DNA from 2 places in the Leucobacter tenebrionis genome. Region 2 is predicted to be linked to the other one. Evidence: riboswitches for the same ligand, from Rfam matches in the RefSeq annotation. Region 2 holds a riboswitch; the other holds the start of a gene.
What was found. A riboswitch is a leader RNA that binds a small molecule or an ion and turns the genes downstream of it on or off. The one in region 2 is predicted to bind thiamine pyrophosphate.
Positions count from the first base shown of each region.

Region 1: linked by a shared signal. The riboswitch ahead of thiM (hydroxyethylthiazole kinase) and the one ahead of KVY00_RS04570 (thiamine ABC transporter substrate-binding protein) in region 2 are both predicted to bind thiamine pyrophosphate.

Region 1 covers NZ_CP082322.1:621,007-627,946, forward strand. Annotated here, with positions in the region: gene KVY00_RS02975 (YifB family Mg chelatase-like AAA ATPase) at 1-74, shown strand, start outside; gene dprA (DNA-processing protein DprA) at 71-1,387, shown strand; TPP riboswitch at 1,578-1,669, shown strand; gene thiM (hydroxyethylthiazole kinase) at 1,661-2,467, shown strand; gene thiE (thiamine phosphate synthase) at 2,464-3,117, shown strand; gene KVY00_RS02995 (bifunctional hydroxymethylpyrimidine kinase/phosphomethylpyrimidine kinase) at 3,114-4,661, shown strand; gene KVY00_RS03000 (tyrosine recombinase XerC) at 4,712-5,626, shown strand; gene KVY00_RS03005 (peptidoglycan DD-metalloendopeptidase family protein) at 5,634-6,158, opposite strand; gene KVY00_RS03010 (DUF2469 domain-containing protein) at 6,283-6,606, opposite strand; gene KVY00_RS03015 (hypothetical protein) at 6,706-6,940, shown strand, end outside.
Region 2 covers NZ_CP082322.1:970,158-977,097, reverse strand. Annotated here, with positions in the region: gene KVY00_RS04580 (ABC transporter ATP-binding protein) at 1-709, shown strand, start outside; gene KVY00_RS04575 (cell division protein PerM) at 774-2,519, shown strand; TPP riboswitch at 2,540-2,649, shown strand; gene KVY00_RS04570 (thiamine ABC transporter substrate-binding protein) at 2,643-3,779, shown strand; gene KVY00_RS04565 (ABC transporter permease) at 3,781-5,526, shown strand; gene KVY00_RS04560 (nucleoside/nucleotide kinase family protein) at 5,526-6,107, shown strand; gene purN (phosphoribosylglycinamide formyltransferase) at 6,275-6,934, shown strand.

The sequences.
Region 1 (6,940 bases), 350 kb from region 2:
TCGCGGGCAAGCCCAGGCCGAAACGGGACGAGATCGCGCAGGCGCTCGCGCTTCGGGGTGGTGATCCCCGGTGAACGAGCACGGCGAGGAGAAGGTGCGTGCGCTGCTCGACGTCGACGCCGATGTGCGCGGGCGAGTGATCCGGCTCGCACCCGAGGCGGAGGCCGGGCAGCTGGAGAGCCTGTTCGCGCGTGCGGTGTGGTCGAGACTCGTGGAGCCGGGTGATGCGGTCGCGGGCGCCCTCGTGTCGATCCTGGGGGCCACTCGGGCTCTCGAACTGCTGCTGGCGTCGACCGCTCCCCGTCGGGTCTGCGAGATCGCTCGCGCAGAGGGGGCCTTCGAGTCGCAGCCGGGCACGGTCGCCAAGGCGCTCGCTCGCTGGCGGCTGCGTCTCGACCGAGCGGCGAGCATCGGCGACCTCGACCGCGCCCTCGATGCGGGGATGAGCATCCTGGCTCCGGGATCCCCGCACTGGCCGAGCGCGCTGGATGATCTCGGGCGGCACGCGCCCCTGCTGCTCTGGACGCGGGGCGATGCGTCTCAGCTCGCGGCGTTCTCGGTCGCGGTGGTGGGGGCGCGGGCGTGCACGGGGTACGGCGCCGGTGTGACGGCCGAGTTCACGGAGGCCCTGTGCTCCGCGGGCGCGGTCATCGTCTCCGGTGCGGCGTACGGGATCGATGCCGTCGCGCATCGCACGGCGCTCGCCGTCGGCTCGCCCACCGTCGCGGTGCTGGCCGGCGGCGCGGATCGCGCCTATCCGAGCTCGCACGGCCCCCTGCTGACGCGCATCACCGAGACGGGCGCGGTCTGCTCCGAGATGGTGCCGGGTGCGGCACCCACCCGGTGGCGATTCCTGCAGCGGAACCGAACGATCGCGGCTCTTTCCAGGGCCACGCTCGTCACCGAGGCCGGGGTGCGATCGGGGTCGCTCAACACGGCCGGGCATGCGGCGGAGCTGGGGCGCCCGCTCGGGGCGGTACCCGGAGCAGTGACCAGCTCTGCCTCGGCCGGGTGCCATCGCCTGATCCGCGACTACGGCGCCGCACTCGTCACGAACGAGGCGGAGGTCAGGGAGTTCGCGGGGCTCGGCGATGATCCCGTACTCTTCGACGCCGCGGCCGCGGGACCCGCCGGTGCCGGCAGTGCGGGTAGCGGCGGCAGCGGGGGCGGATCGGAGGGGGCGCGCCAGCCCGCGCTGCACCGGCGCGTGCTCGACGCGCTTCCGCTCCGGGGCGCCCGCGACCTCCCGGCAATCGCCCGGCTCGCCGGCGTCGACGAACAGGAGGCGAGGGGCGCACTCGCCGAACTCGAACTGCTCGGCGCCGTGGCGCGTCGCGAAACACCGGGCTCCCCCGGCCCCGCGTGGGCACTGGAACGGCGAACATAGGCCACCCCATTCCCGACCCGTCGAGATACGGATCTTGCAGCCTCTTCCGCGGATGGGCATGCAAGATCCGTATCTCGGAGGGAGCGCCCGAATGCCAGAGCCGGCCGAAGAGGCGCTCACGGGTCATGACGGGCTGGGCACGGGTCGGGGCTGGGCTGGGCTGGGCTGGGCTGGGCTATGATCGAGGCAACCACGTGACACGGGGTGCCCCGAGGGGCTGAGATCACACCCGTCGAACCTGATCTAGTTCGTACTAGCGAAGGGATGTCGCGCATGACGCGCACGCATGACCACCTGTCCGCTTCATCCGGGGCACTGCTCTCCAGGCTGCGGATCGAATCTCCACTGGTGCAGTGCCTGACCAACACGGTCACCACGAACCTCGTCGCCAATGCCGTGCTCGCGGTGGGCGGCAGCCCCGCGATGGTCGATATTCCGGGCGAGGCCGGGGTATTCGCCGGAACCGCAGGAGCCGTGCTGATCAATGTCGGCACCCCGTCTGCAGAACAGCGCGGCGCGATGATCGAGGCCGCCCGCGCAGCCTCGCAGGCCGGCACTCCCTGGGTGCTCGATCCGGTCGGGATCGGGCTGCCCGTCCGCACCGATCTGGTGCGCGAACTGATGTCGCTGAGGCCGACGGCGATCCGGGGAAACGCCTCGGAGATCCGTGCGCTGGCGGGGTTCGGGGCGAGCGTCCGCGGCGTCGACGCCACGGACGCCGTGGACGATGCGCAGGACGCCGCGGTCGAGATCGCGCAGTCGTGCGGGGCCGTGGTCGCTGTGTCCGGCACCGTCGATCTGGTGACGGACGGCACGAGCATGACCCGCATCTCGAACGGCACGGAGCTGTTCACGCGGATCACCGGAGCCGGGTGTGCGCTCGGCGGTGTGCTCGCCGCGTTCCTCGCCATCGGCGACGATCGGCTGTCTGCCACGACCGCGGCGTGCCTGGCATACACGGTGGCGGGCGAGCTGGCCGCCGAACGCGCAGATCTGCCTGGTTCGTTCGCCGTCGCGCTGCTGGACTCCCTCGGCGGCCTCGGCGCGGCGCAGCTGCACGAACGGGCGAGGCTGTCATGACGCTGGATCTCTCGGTCTACCTGGTCACGGATTCCGCACAGGCGGCACGATCCGGTCGCGACATCGTAGACGTCGTGCTGGAAGCGGTCGCGGGCGGGGTCACCACGGTGCAGGTGCGGGAGAAGCACGCCGACACCCGCCGGGTGCTCCAGCTCGTGGAGGCGCTGGCCGATCGCCTCCCGCCGCGCGTCGCGCTGTTCGTCAACGATCGGGTCGATGTGTTCCTCGCCGCTCGCGCCCATGGCGCGCGGGTGACCGGTGTGCACGTCGGTCAGAGCGACCTCCCGGTGGAGGACGTGCGGGCGCTCATCGGCGCTGAACCGGTGATTGGCCTGACTGCGAACACCCCCGGCGATCTGAGCGCGACCGTCTCGAGCGCCGCCCGTGTCGGATATGTGGGCATCGGCACGGTGCGCGACACCGTCTCGAAGGCCGACGCTCCCCCGCCACTGGGGGTTTCCGGGGTCATCGCCCTCGCGTCCGAGTGCGCACTGCCCGCAGTCGCGATCGGCGGGGTGACCCCCGACGATCTTCCCGCGCTCCGCGCCGGCGGAGTAGCCGGCGCGGCAGTCGTGTCGTGGGTCTGCGCCTCCGCCGATCCCCGTGCATCCGCACGCGCGCTCGCCGCGGCCTGGGAGGAAGGATCATGACCCCGGCCTCTCGAGAGCAATCTCTCACCCGGATTCCGCGGGTGCTGAGCATCGCCGGCACCGATCCGACGGGCGGCGCGGGCGTCCAAGCCGACCTGAAGAGCATCGCCGCCAATGGCGGGTACGGCATGGCGGTGGTCACGGCACTCGTCGCGCAGAACACGACCGGTGTCCGCGCCATCCACACGCCGCCCGTGGAGTTCCTCACCGAGCAGCTCGCAGCGGTGGCCGACGACGTGACGATCGACTCCGTCAAACTCGGGATGCTGTTCGACACCCCGATCATCACCGCCGTCGCAGACTGGCTGAAGCGCGTACGCCCGCCGGCCGTGGTGCTCGATCCCGTGATGGTCGCTGCCAGCGGCGACCGCCTGCTGACGGAGACCGCCGAGAGCGCTCTGCGCGACCTTCTGCCGCACGCGGATCTGGTGACCCCGAACATCCCGGAGCTCGCCGCGCTGCTCGGCGAGCAAGCGGCAGCCGACTGGGACGACGCCCTCCAGCAGGCCGAGACGCTCGCCCGGCGCTCCGGCGTGCGCGTACTGATGAAGGGCGGCCACCTCGACGGCGCCGACTCCGACGACGCGCTGGTCTCCCCGGCCGGCGATGTCGACATCTTCACCGCTGCCCGGATCGACACCCCGAACACCCACGGCACCGGGTGCTCCCTGTCTTCGGCGATCGCCACACTCTACGCGCGTTCGGGCGACTGGGCGATCGCCATCGGGCAGGCGAAGAGCTGGCTCACCGAGAGCATCGCCGCGGCAAGCCGGCTCGACGTCGGACGAGGATCCGGCCCGGTCTCTCACTTCGCGGGACTCTGGCAGCGCGGCGGCACCGCAGCGGTCAGCGCGGAGGAGATCGCCACACGTTGGTGGGACGGGATCGCGGGGGTCCGCGCCCGGATCGATGATCTGGCTTTCATCCGGAGACTCGCTGACGGTTCGCTGCCGCGGGAGCCATTCACCCGGTATCTCGCCCAGGATGCGCTGTACCTCAGGGACTACTCGCGCGCGCTCGCTGAAGCCGGCAAGCTCGCCCCGAGCCCTGCCGAGCAGGCGTTCTGGATCTCCAGCGCGCACGGCGCGATCGCCACCGAGCTCGAACTCCACACGAGCTGGCTTCCCGCAGACGCGGTGTTCGACGCGGCGCCGAGCCCCGCCACCACCGCCTATGTCGATCATCTCCTCGCAATCGCTGCGCGCGGCGACTACGGTGAGCTCATCGCTGCCCTCCTGCCCTGCTTCTGGATCTACGTCGACCTGGGCGAGAGGCTGGCTGCTCACGCGACACCGGATCACCCGTATGCGGCCTGGCTCCAGACCTACGGCGATCCTGCCTTCCGCGACCTTAACCGGAAAGCCGTCGGCATCGTCACCGCCCACGCCGCGCACGCCACCGATAAGCGCGGGGAAAGGATGCGTGCGGCGTTCGAGACATCGGCCCGCCACGAGCTACGGTTCTTCGAAGCGCCCCTGAGCCAGGATGCCGAGAACTGGGAGGAACACACCTCGTTCCCGCAGCCTCCCGCCGCGATCCGATAGATAGACGGAGAAACTGGCGGAGGCGATGCCGCAGCGGCGAGAATGAGTGCATGGATCTGACGGCGGCGATCGAGGCGTTCATCGCCGCCGTGCGCCTCGAATACGGGTACTCCGAGCACACGGTGCGCGCCTACGCACGGGATCTGCATGATTTCGCGGAGTTCGCCGAGCAGGCCGGCGCCCGCACCCTGCCCGAGTGCGATCTCGAGCTCATGCGCGGGTGGCTCTGGCAGCGGCAGCAGCGCGGCCTCGCGGCGAGCACCCTCTCCCGCAACGTCGCCACGCTCAAGTCGTTCGGCTCCTGGCTCGAGCAGCGCCGCCTCGTGCCGGGCAACCCTGCTTCGAGGCTGCGCGCCCCGAAAGCCCAGCGAGACCTCCCCCGGGTGCTCGCCGACGAGCAGATGAAACGCGTCCTCGAACGCGCAGCCCGGCGCGCCGAGAGCGGAGACCCGGATCAGCTGCGAGATCACGCCGTGCTCGAGCTCCTGTACGCCTCGGCGCTGCGCGTCTCCGAGCTGTGCTCCCTCGACCTCGACAGCATCGACCGGCGCGAGCGCACCGTGCGGGTGCTCGGCAAGGGAAACAAGGAGCGCGTCGTGCCGCTGGGCGGCCCTGCCGCAGCAGCCGTCACCGTCTACCTCGAATCGGGGAGACCGGCTCTTTCGGCCAGGTCCGCCGGATCCGTCGAGGCGGCGCTCTTCCTCGGCAGCCGCGGCGCAAGGCTCGGCAGCAACGCCGTGTACCGGCTCGTCGCACGCGAACTCGAGCGGGAGCCGGGCGGAGGCCCGCGCGGCCCGCACACGCTGCGGCACACCGCCGCGACCCACCTGCTGAACGGCGGAGCGGACCTGCGCGTCGTGCAGGAACTGCTCGGGCACTCCAGTCTCGCCAGCACACAGGTCTACACCCACGTCTCCACTGAGAGGCTCGCCGAGAGCTACCGGCAGGCGCACCCCCGCGCATGACCCGCCCTCACCAGGGCAGCAGCATCGGCCGGTGCATGAGGTAGCGCAGCGGATTCACGTATTCGCCGTCCACCCGCACCCCCAGGTGCACGCACTCACTCGAACAGTGGCCTCCGGCAGCCGCCTCGCCGAGCAGCGCACCGCCCGCCACGCGGTCTCCCGAAGCGAGGTCGCTCGCTACCGGCTCCAGTGAGTAGACGGTGCGCTCGTCCACCCTCACCGAGATCACGGGCCGATCCACCACAGTCCCCGTGAAAGACACGGTGCCCGCCGCGGGCGCGGCGACCGTCGCGCCCGGTGCCGCTGCCAGGTCGATTCCGCGGTGCCCCGAACCGTAGCGGTGCGGGGGCGCGCGATAGGGTCCCGTCACATCGAGGGCGCCCGTCGGCGACACCCAGAGGATGGTCGCAGCTTCGCCCGCGGCGGGCGTTGGTCTCGTCTCGATGCCCGTGCCCGAGACACTCGATGACAGGCCGGCGATGAGCGCGGCGGCCGCGAGAAGCATGAGAGCCGGTATGCGAAGAATGGTCATGCCCCGACTCTGCCATCGCACCGATAGCGCAGGGGCCGGATCCTCATGATCTGTGGAGAAGTGATCCCCTGTGCCGGCGGAGGCTCATCTGTGAGCGAAGCAGTCGGCAGACCGACCCCGGTCGCTACTCGTCGAGCGACAGCTCCTGGGGCAGCTTGAACTCGCGGGCCGAGAGCTCCTCGACGTTCACATCCTTGAATGTGAGCACCCGCACCGACTTCACGAAGCGGTCGGAGCGATAGACATCCCACACCCAGACATCACTCATCGAAAGCTCGAAGTAGAAGTCGCTTCCGGCGTCCTGCCGCTTGAGATCCACCTCGTTGGCCAGGTAGAAGCGGCGCTCAGTCTCGACGACGTAGCGGAACTGACTGGCGATGTCGCGGTACTCGCGAAACAGCGACAGCTCGGCTTCGCGCTCGTAATCGTCTAGCTCGTCCTCGTTCATCCATCCCATCCTACGCCGTCTTCGCGCGCACTCCGCTCCCCGACGAGGGCGAGACACGCCGAGATTGACTTACTCGAACATATGTTCGAATATTGCTGCATGAATTCCACCGCGACCGTTCGCTCGCTCCAGCAGCGCATCACCGAGATGCAGCCGCTGCGGCTCGACGATCGCGCGCTCCCCACAGCGGCAGGGCTGCGTCGGCTGTTCCCGGGCGGCGCCCTGCGGAAGGGCGCCAGCTACGCCGTTCACGGATCGTTCCAGCTCGCCCTCGCGATGCTGGCCGAGGCCTCGTCCACCGGCGCGTGGTGCGGCGTGATCGGCTGCCCTGCAT
Region 2 (6,940 bases):
CGCTCTCGAGGGCGTGGATCTCGAGGTCGCCGAGAACGAGTTCGTCTCGATAGTTGGGGCTTCGGGGTGCGGTAAATCGACGCTGCTCTCCCTGGTCGCGGGTCTCGAGGAGCCGACGGAGGGCACGATCGAGGTGGGCGGGCGCGAGGTCGTCGGGCCGGGGCGGGATCGCGGGGTCGTGTTCCAGCAGGCGACCCTGATGCCGTGGCTCACCGTGCAGCAGAACGTGGAGTTCGCGCTGCGGGGGGAGCCCGGGCTGACGCGCTCGGAGCGTGCGGATCGCGCCCGCGAGTTTCTGCGGCTGGTGGGGCTCGAGGGCTTCGAGCGCTCCTATCCGGCGCAGCTCTCGGGCGGGATGCAGCAGCGGGTCGCCCTGGCGCGCTCGCTGAGCTACGGCCCGGACATGCTGCTCATGGACGAGCCCTTCGGCGCACTCGACGCGCTCACCCGGCGCACCATGCAGGAACTGCTGCTCGAGGTGTGGGAGCAGCACCGGCTCACGGTGCTGCTCGTGACGCACGACATCGACGAGGCGGTGGTGACGAGCGATCGGGTGGTCGTGATGAGCCCGCGGCCCGGTCGCGTGCAGCGAATCGTCGACGTGCCGATCCCGCGCCCGCGCACGTTGGCCTCGGAGCGCACCCCCGAGTTCCAGGGGCTGAGCGACGAGATCCTCGCGCTCATCCGCGTGCACCCCGCTGCCGAGTGAGCGGCGTCCGCGAGCGGTTCGAGCACCGAGCAAAGCATCGAGTGAGCAGAGTAAGCTGCTGGCGATGAGAGCCATAGTCACAGCGGTGGTTGCCGCGATCGAGGCGGCTGCCGTCGCCGTCGCGGGTCTCGCGGCGGTCACCGTGCCCGCGCTGCTGCTGTGGACGGTGGTGTTCGGTCTCGCGGCCGAACCGAACGCGGTCGTCGCGGCGGTCGCGGGCGCATGGCTGCTCGCGCACCGGGTGCCGATGCGGCTGGAAGTCGATGCGCAGACCGCGCTGAGCCTCGGTCTCGCTCCCGAGCAGCTCGAGTTCGTGCTCTCCCTCGCGCCCCTCGGCATCACGCTCATCACCGTGCTGCTCGCGGCGAGGGCCGGGTGGCGGTTCGGCGCGCGCGGCGGGATCGGAGCGGCGGGAGCGCTGGGCGGGATGCTCGGCTTCGGCGCGGTGGCCTTCGGAACGGCCACGCTGGCGGCGCCGCTCCAGGTGTGGCCGCTGTGGCTGGCTGCTCTGGTGCCCGCGGTCGGGTACGGCGCGGTCTCGACCGCTGCGTTCTGCGTGCGCGCGATGCGCGATGAGCACGACTGGTGGCGGGCCTGCGTGCGTGCGGTTCAGCGGGGCGTCGAGCGTGCCGGCGCCTCGGCGTGGGCCGCGGTGCTGCCTGCGCGGGCGGGGGAGACCGGGCGTCTCGCGGTCGCGATGCTGGTGGCCCTGCTGGGGCTCGCGGGCCTCGCCTTCGCCGTCGCGATCGTCGTGGGATATCCGCACGTGATCGCGCTGACGCAGGGCCTGCACCTCGATCCGCTGGGCTCCGTGCTCGTGTTCATCGTGCAGGTCGCGCTGCTGCCCGTCGCGGTGATCTGGGGCGTCGCCTGGCTGACCGGAGCCGGCTTCTCCGTCGGGGCGGGGAGTTCGGCGACACCGTTCGAGGCGCTGCTCGGGCCGCTGCCCGCGCTCCCGCTCTTCGGCGCGATCCCGCAGGGCTGGGGGGCTCTCGGGGCGCTGGTCCCGGCTCTGCTGGTGCTGACCGGGGTCGCGATCGGCGTGCTGTTCGCCCGCCGACCGCAGCAGCGACGGGTCGGCTGGATCGCGGCCCTCGTCACCCCCGTGGTGGCGGCACTGCTGGTCGGACTCGCGGTGGCCGCGCTGTGCGCGCTCGCGAGCGGATCGATCGGCCCGGGGCGGCTCGAGACCGCAGGGGCCGAGCCGTGGATCGCCGGCGGTCTCGCCGCTGCCGAGCTCGGCGCGGGCGCACTCCTCGGAATCGCGGCGGCTCGCATCGACCTGGGGCGGATCCGCGAGGCGCTCCCGGAGACAGCCCGTGCGATGAGCGAGCGCGTGCGCACCGTGCGGGTGCCGGGCCGGCGCCGTCGGAAGAACGCCGAGGCCCTGCCCGCGCTGAGCGGGCTCGGCGGCGATGCCGGGCGCTCCGAGGGAACCATCGATGTCGGCGTCGATGCCGATGAAACCGTCGACCTCACCGCTGATGCCGATGCCGCCGACGCCCTCGATGCCCTCGATGCTTCCGCGGGTGAGGAAGCTGCAGGGGCCGGCCGCGAGCGCGAGGCTCCCGGCCTCGACGGCTCCGAAGCATCAGGATCCGCGGCTGACGGTCCCGCGGCTGACGACCCCGACAGCGATGACTCCGACCTCGGCGAGACCGCGGATCTCGCGGGAGCCGTCGACGATCTGGACGAGCAGGACTCGGAAGCCCTGCTGCGCGCCTACGCGTGGGACGGGCGGCCGCTGGACGACGGCGATCCCGAACCCCCGCACCGCTCCCGGTGGCGTCGGGGCCGCGAGGAGCGGTGACCGCAACCTGTTAGGCTGAGAGGGCAATCCACGGGAGTCCCGACGCGCGGGGCTGAGAGGGAGCACGCGAGCTCCGACCGTTCAACCTGATCTGGTTCATGCCAGCGGAGGAAGGAAGCCTCGATGGTGCCTGTAAGTCGTACATCCCCGATCGCCCGAACCCGTCGCACCGCGATCCCGGTGATCGCGCTCACCGTGGTCTGCGCGCTCGCGTTCACCGGGTGCTCGGGATCGGAGTCCGGCGGCGGATCCGCCGAAGCCGACAAGGTCACGCTGGTCGTGCACGACTCGTTCCCGAACGACGAGGTCGCCGAGGCGGCCAGCGCCGCGACCGGGTACGACGTCGAGGTGATCTCCGCGGGCGACGGCGGCGAACTCACCAACAAGCTCGTGCTCACCGCCGGCGCCCCGATCGCGGACGCCTTCTTCGGTGTCGACAACATCTTCGCCTCGCGGCTCGTCGACAACGACGTGGTGGTGCCGTACACCCCGTCCGAGCTGCCGAAGGGAGCCCTCGAATACGCCCTGGGCGCAGACGGCTCCGAGGGGGACGGGGCGGGCAGCGGCAGCGATGCGGCACTCGCGCTCACGCCCGTCGACACCGGAGCCACCTGCATCAACATCGACACCGCATGGTTCGAGGAGAAGGGGCTCGACGAGCCCGAGACCTACGAGGATCTCGCCGATCCCGCATACCGCGACCTCACCGTGCTGCTCGATCCGACCGCCTCCTCCACCGGCGCCTCCTTCCTCGTCGGCACGGTCGCGGCCTTCGGCGAGGACGGTTTCGCCGACTACTGGAAGCGGCTCACCGACAACGGCGCCCGCATCGAGCAGGGCTGGAGCGACGCCTACTACGGTCAGTTCACGCAGGGCGGCGAGGGCGGCACCAGGCCCATCGTGGTCTCCTACGCCTCGTCGCCCGCCTTCACCGTCGACGACGAACTGACCGCGAGCACCACGAAGGCACTGCTCGACACCTGCACCCGTCAGGTCGAATACGCGGGTGTGCTGAGGGGGGCCGCCAACGAGGCGGGCGCGAAGGCCGTGGTCGACTATCTCGTGTCGCACGAGTTCCAGCAGACGATCCCCGACGCCATGTACATGAGCCCCGTCGACGACACCGTCGAGATGCCCGAAGCGTGGGCGAAGTTCGCTCCCGAGCCCCGGGCGGACCAGACCCACGACCTCACCCCCGAGGAGATCGAGCGGGGTCGCGAGCGCTGGCTGGGGACCCTGGGCGACACGATCGGTCTCTGACGTGCAGCGGCGGAGGACGACCGCCGCGCGTGCGAGCGCGTGGGCCGTCGCGGGGTGGACCCTCGCGACGGCCCTGCCGCTCGCCTTCCTGATCGTCTTCTTCCTGTGGCCGGTGCTCTCGCTCGTGGCCACCGGCTTCGTCGCGGACGGCCGCCTCGACGCCTCCGCCGTGCCCGAGGTGTTCGGATCGGCCCGAACCTGGCGGGTCATCGGGCAGACGCTGCTGCAGGCGGGTCTCGCGGCCGCGCTCGCCGTGGGGCTCGGAGTGCCGGCCGCGTACGTGCTCTACAAACTCGACTTCCCGGGCCGCACACTGCTGCACGGGCTCATGACCGTGCCGTTCGTGCTGCCGACGGTGGTGGTCGGCGTCGCCTTCTCCGCGCTCTTCGGGCCCGCGGGGCCGCTCGAATGGCTCGGGCTCGATCGCACGCTCACCGTGCTCGTGCTCGCGCTCGTGTTCCCGAACGTCGCGGTCGTCGCGCGCACGGTCGGCAGCTTCTGGGCGCGTCTCGACGAGAGCTCCGCGATGGCGGCCCGCGTCATGGGAGCGGGGCGGATCAGGGCGTGGGTCACGGTCACGCTGCCGGCCCTCGCGCCGGCGCTCGCGTCGGCTGCCGCCCTGGTCTTCCTGTTCTGCTCGACATCGTTCGGCATCGTGCTGATCCTCGGCGGGCGGGAGTTCTCGAACGTCGAGACCGAGATCTACCGGCTCACCGTGCAGTTCCTCGACCTGCGCGGCGCGGCGGTGCTGTCGCTCGCACAGTTCGTCATCGTGGGGGGGACGCTCGTCGTCTCGGCGCGGCTGCGGCGAGCGGGGGAGCGGGCGGTCGAACTGCGCGAGGATGCGCCGCGCGAGAAGCGGCCGGGGATCGCGGATCTCCCGGCGATCCTCGTCTTCTCGCTCACCGCGCTGCTCCTGCACGCCGCGCCGCTCGTCACCCTGCTGATCCGATCCCTGCGCGGAGGCGGTGCCGACTCGGCAGGCGGATGGACGCTCGCGCACTACGCCGCCCTCGTGCGCCCGCCGGCCGAGCTGCCCCTGGATGAACCGGTGATCCACGCGATCGGGTTATCGATCCGCATCGCCGCGCTCGCCGCCGCGCTCGCGCTCGCGCTCGGCCTGCTGCTCGCGCTCGTGCTGTCGCGCCGCCCCCGGTCGCGCGGGCTGCAACGGGCCCAGGGGCTCTTCGACGGGCTCGTGATGCTGCCGCTCGGGGTCTCTGCCGTGACGCTCGGCTTCGGCCTGCTCATCACGATGCACCGGCCGCTCGGGATCGGCTTCGATCTGCGCACCTCGACCGTGCTGATCCCGATCGCCCAGGCGCTCGTCGCACTGCCTCTCGTGGTGCGCATCCTGCTGCCGGTGCTGCGCGGCATCGACGAGCGGATCCGCTTCGCCGCCGCGACCCTCGGCGCCGGCCCGCTCACCGTGCTCGGTACCATCGACCTGCCGCTGCTCGGCCGGAGCGCGGGGCTCGCGCTCGGGTTCTCGTTCGCGGCATCGCTCGGCGAGTTCGGGGCGACCTCCTTCCTCGTGCGTCCCGGCGCCCAGACCCTGCCCGTCGCCGTCGGAGAGTTGATCGGCCACCAGGCGCCCGGCAGCTACGGGGCAGGGCTCGCGGCGGCGGTCGTGCTCGGCGCCTTGACTGCGGCGATCATGCTGGTCGCCGAGCGGATGCGCGTGGGCGGACGGCTCGGCGCGAGCGCCGGGTCGCGCGGTGCCGCGCGGCAGGGGGAGCTGTTCTGATGGAGACTCGGGATCGGCGCCCGGAGTGGACGCCTCGGCCCTTCGACGTGCTGCTGATCGACGGCCGGTCGGGGTCGGGCAAGACCTCGCTCGCGGCGCGCATCGTGCGGGAGCTGCGCGGTTCGGGCGGCGCGGGATCGTGGACCGGATCCGAGCCTCAGCTGCTGCGCGTCGAGGACCTCTATCCGGGGTGGGACGGGCTCGCGGAGGGATCCCGAGCCCTCGCGGGAGCACTCGACCGAGGCCGCTACCGCCGCTACGACTGGTATGCCGAGGCGTTCGCCGAGGAGCACCGCATCGCTCCTCGCCCGCCCCTCGTGATCGAGGGATGCGGCGCGATCACGGCCGAGAACCTCGCGGCGGCGCGGCGGTGGGCGGAGCGGGCGCTTCCAGGGCCCGTCGCCGGGGGAGCGGTGCGCAGCCTATGGCTCGAGTGCCCGGCGGAGCTGCGGCGATCCCGAGCCCTCGCGCGCGACGGCACGAGCTACGAACCGCACTGGGAGCGCTGGGCCGCCCAGGAGGAGGCGCACTACGCCCGGCACGAGCCGTGGTTCCTCGCGGACGAGGTGCTGCGCGTTTGAGCTTCACCCGGGGCCGCCCGAGCTCCGCCGTCCCGTATTTCGGAGCTCACCCGTTATTCGGATGAAACCCGGGCGATCCCATCCGAATAACGGGTGGGATCCGAAGTTCGGGCGGCCTACCCTGACCGGAGGAAGAGCCCGGATCCGCGGCGGGTAGACTGGGGCGCGTGCTGAAACTTGCGGTTCTGATCTCCGGCGGCGGCAGCAACCTGAAGGCGCTGCTCGACGCGGCGGCGGATCCCGAGTTCCCCGCCCGCGTCGTATGCGTGGGCTCCGACACCGACGCCCCGGGCCTCGCCCACGCCGAGGCTGCCGGGATCCCGACCTTCATCGTGCGACCCGGGGACTACGGCGATCGCGAGGAGTGGGGGCGGATGCTCTCGGCCGCGATCCAGGAGCACGGCGTCGGCACGGCGTCCGCGGCTGCGAATGAAGCGAACGCGCCGGCGTTCGCCGAGCAGTCGGGTCCGCACACGGCGGACGGCCTCGTCGTGAGCGCCGGCCTCATGCGCATCCTCCCCGCGGGTTTCGTGCGCGAGTTCTCGCCGCGCCTCATCAACACCCACCCCGCGCTGCTCCCGCTCTACCCCGGCGCCCACGCGGTGCGCGACGCGCTCGCCGCGGGCGCGACCGAGACGGGCGTGACGGTGCACGTCATCGACGAGGGGGTCGACACGGGGCCCGTGCTGCGCCAGGCCCGCGTCGAGATCCGCGACGGCGAGAGCGAGAGTGAGCTGCACGAGCGAATCAAACAGCTCGAGCGTCCGCTGCTCGTGCGGACCGTCCGCGACATCGCCCTCGGCGAGCTGATCCTGCCCGGCCTGTGAACACCC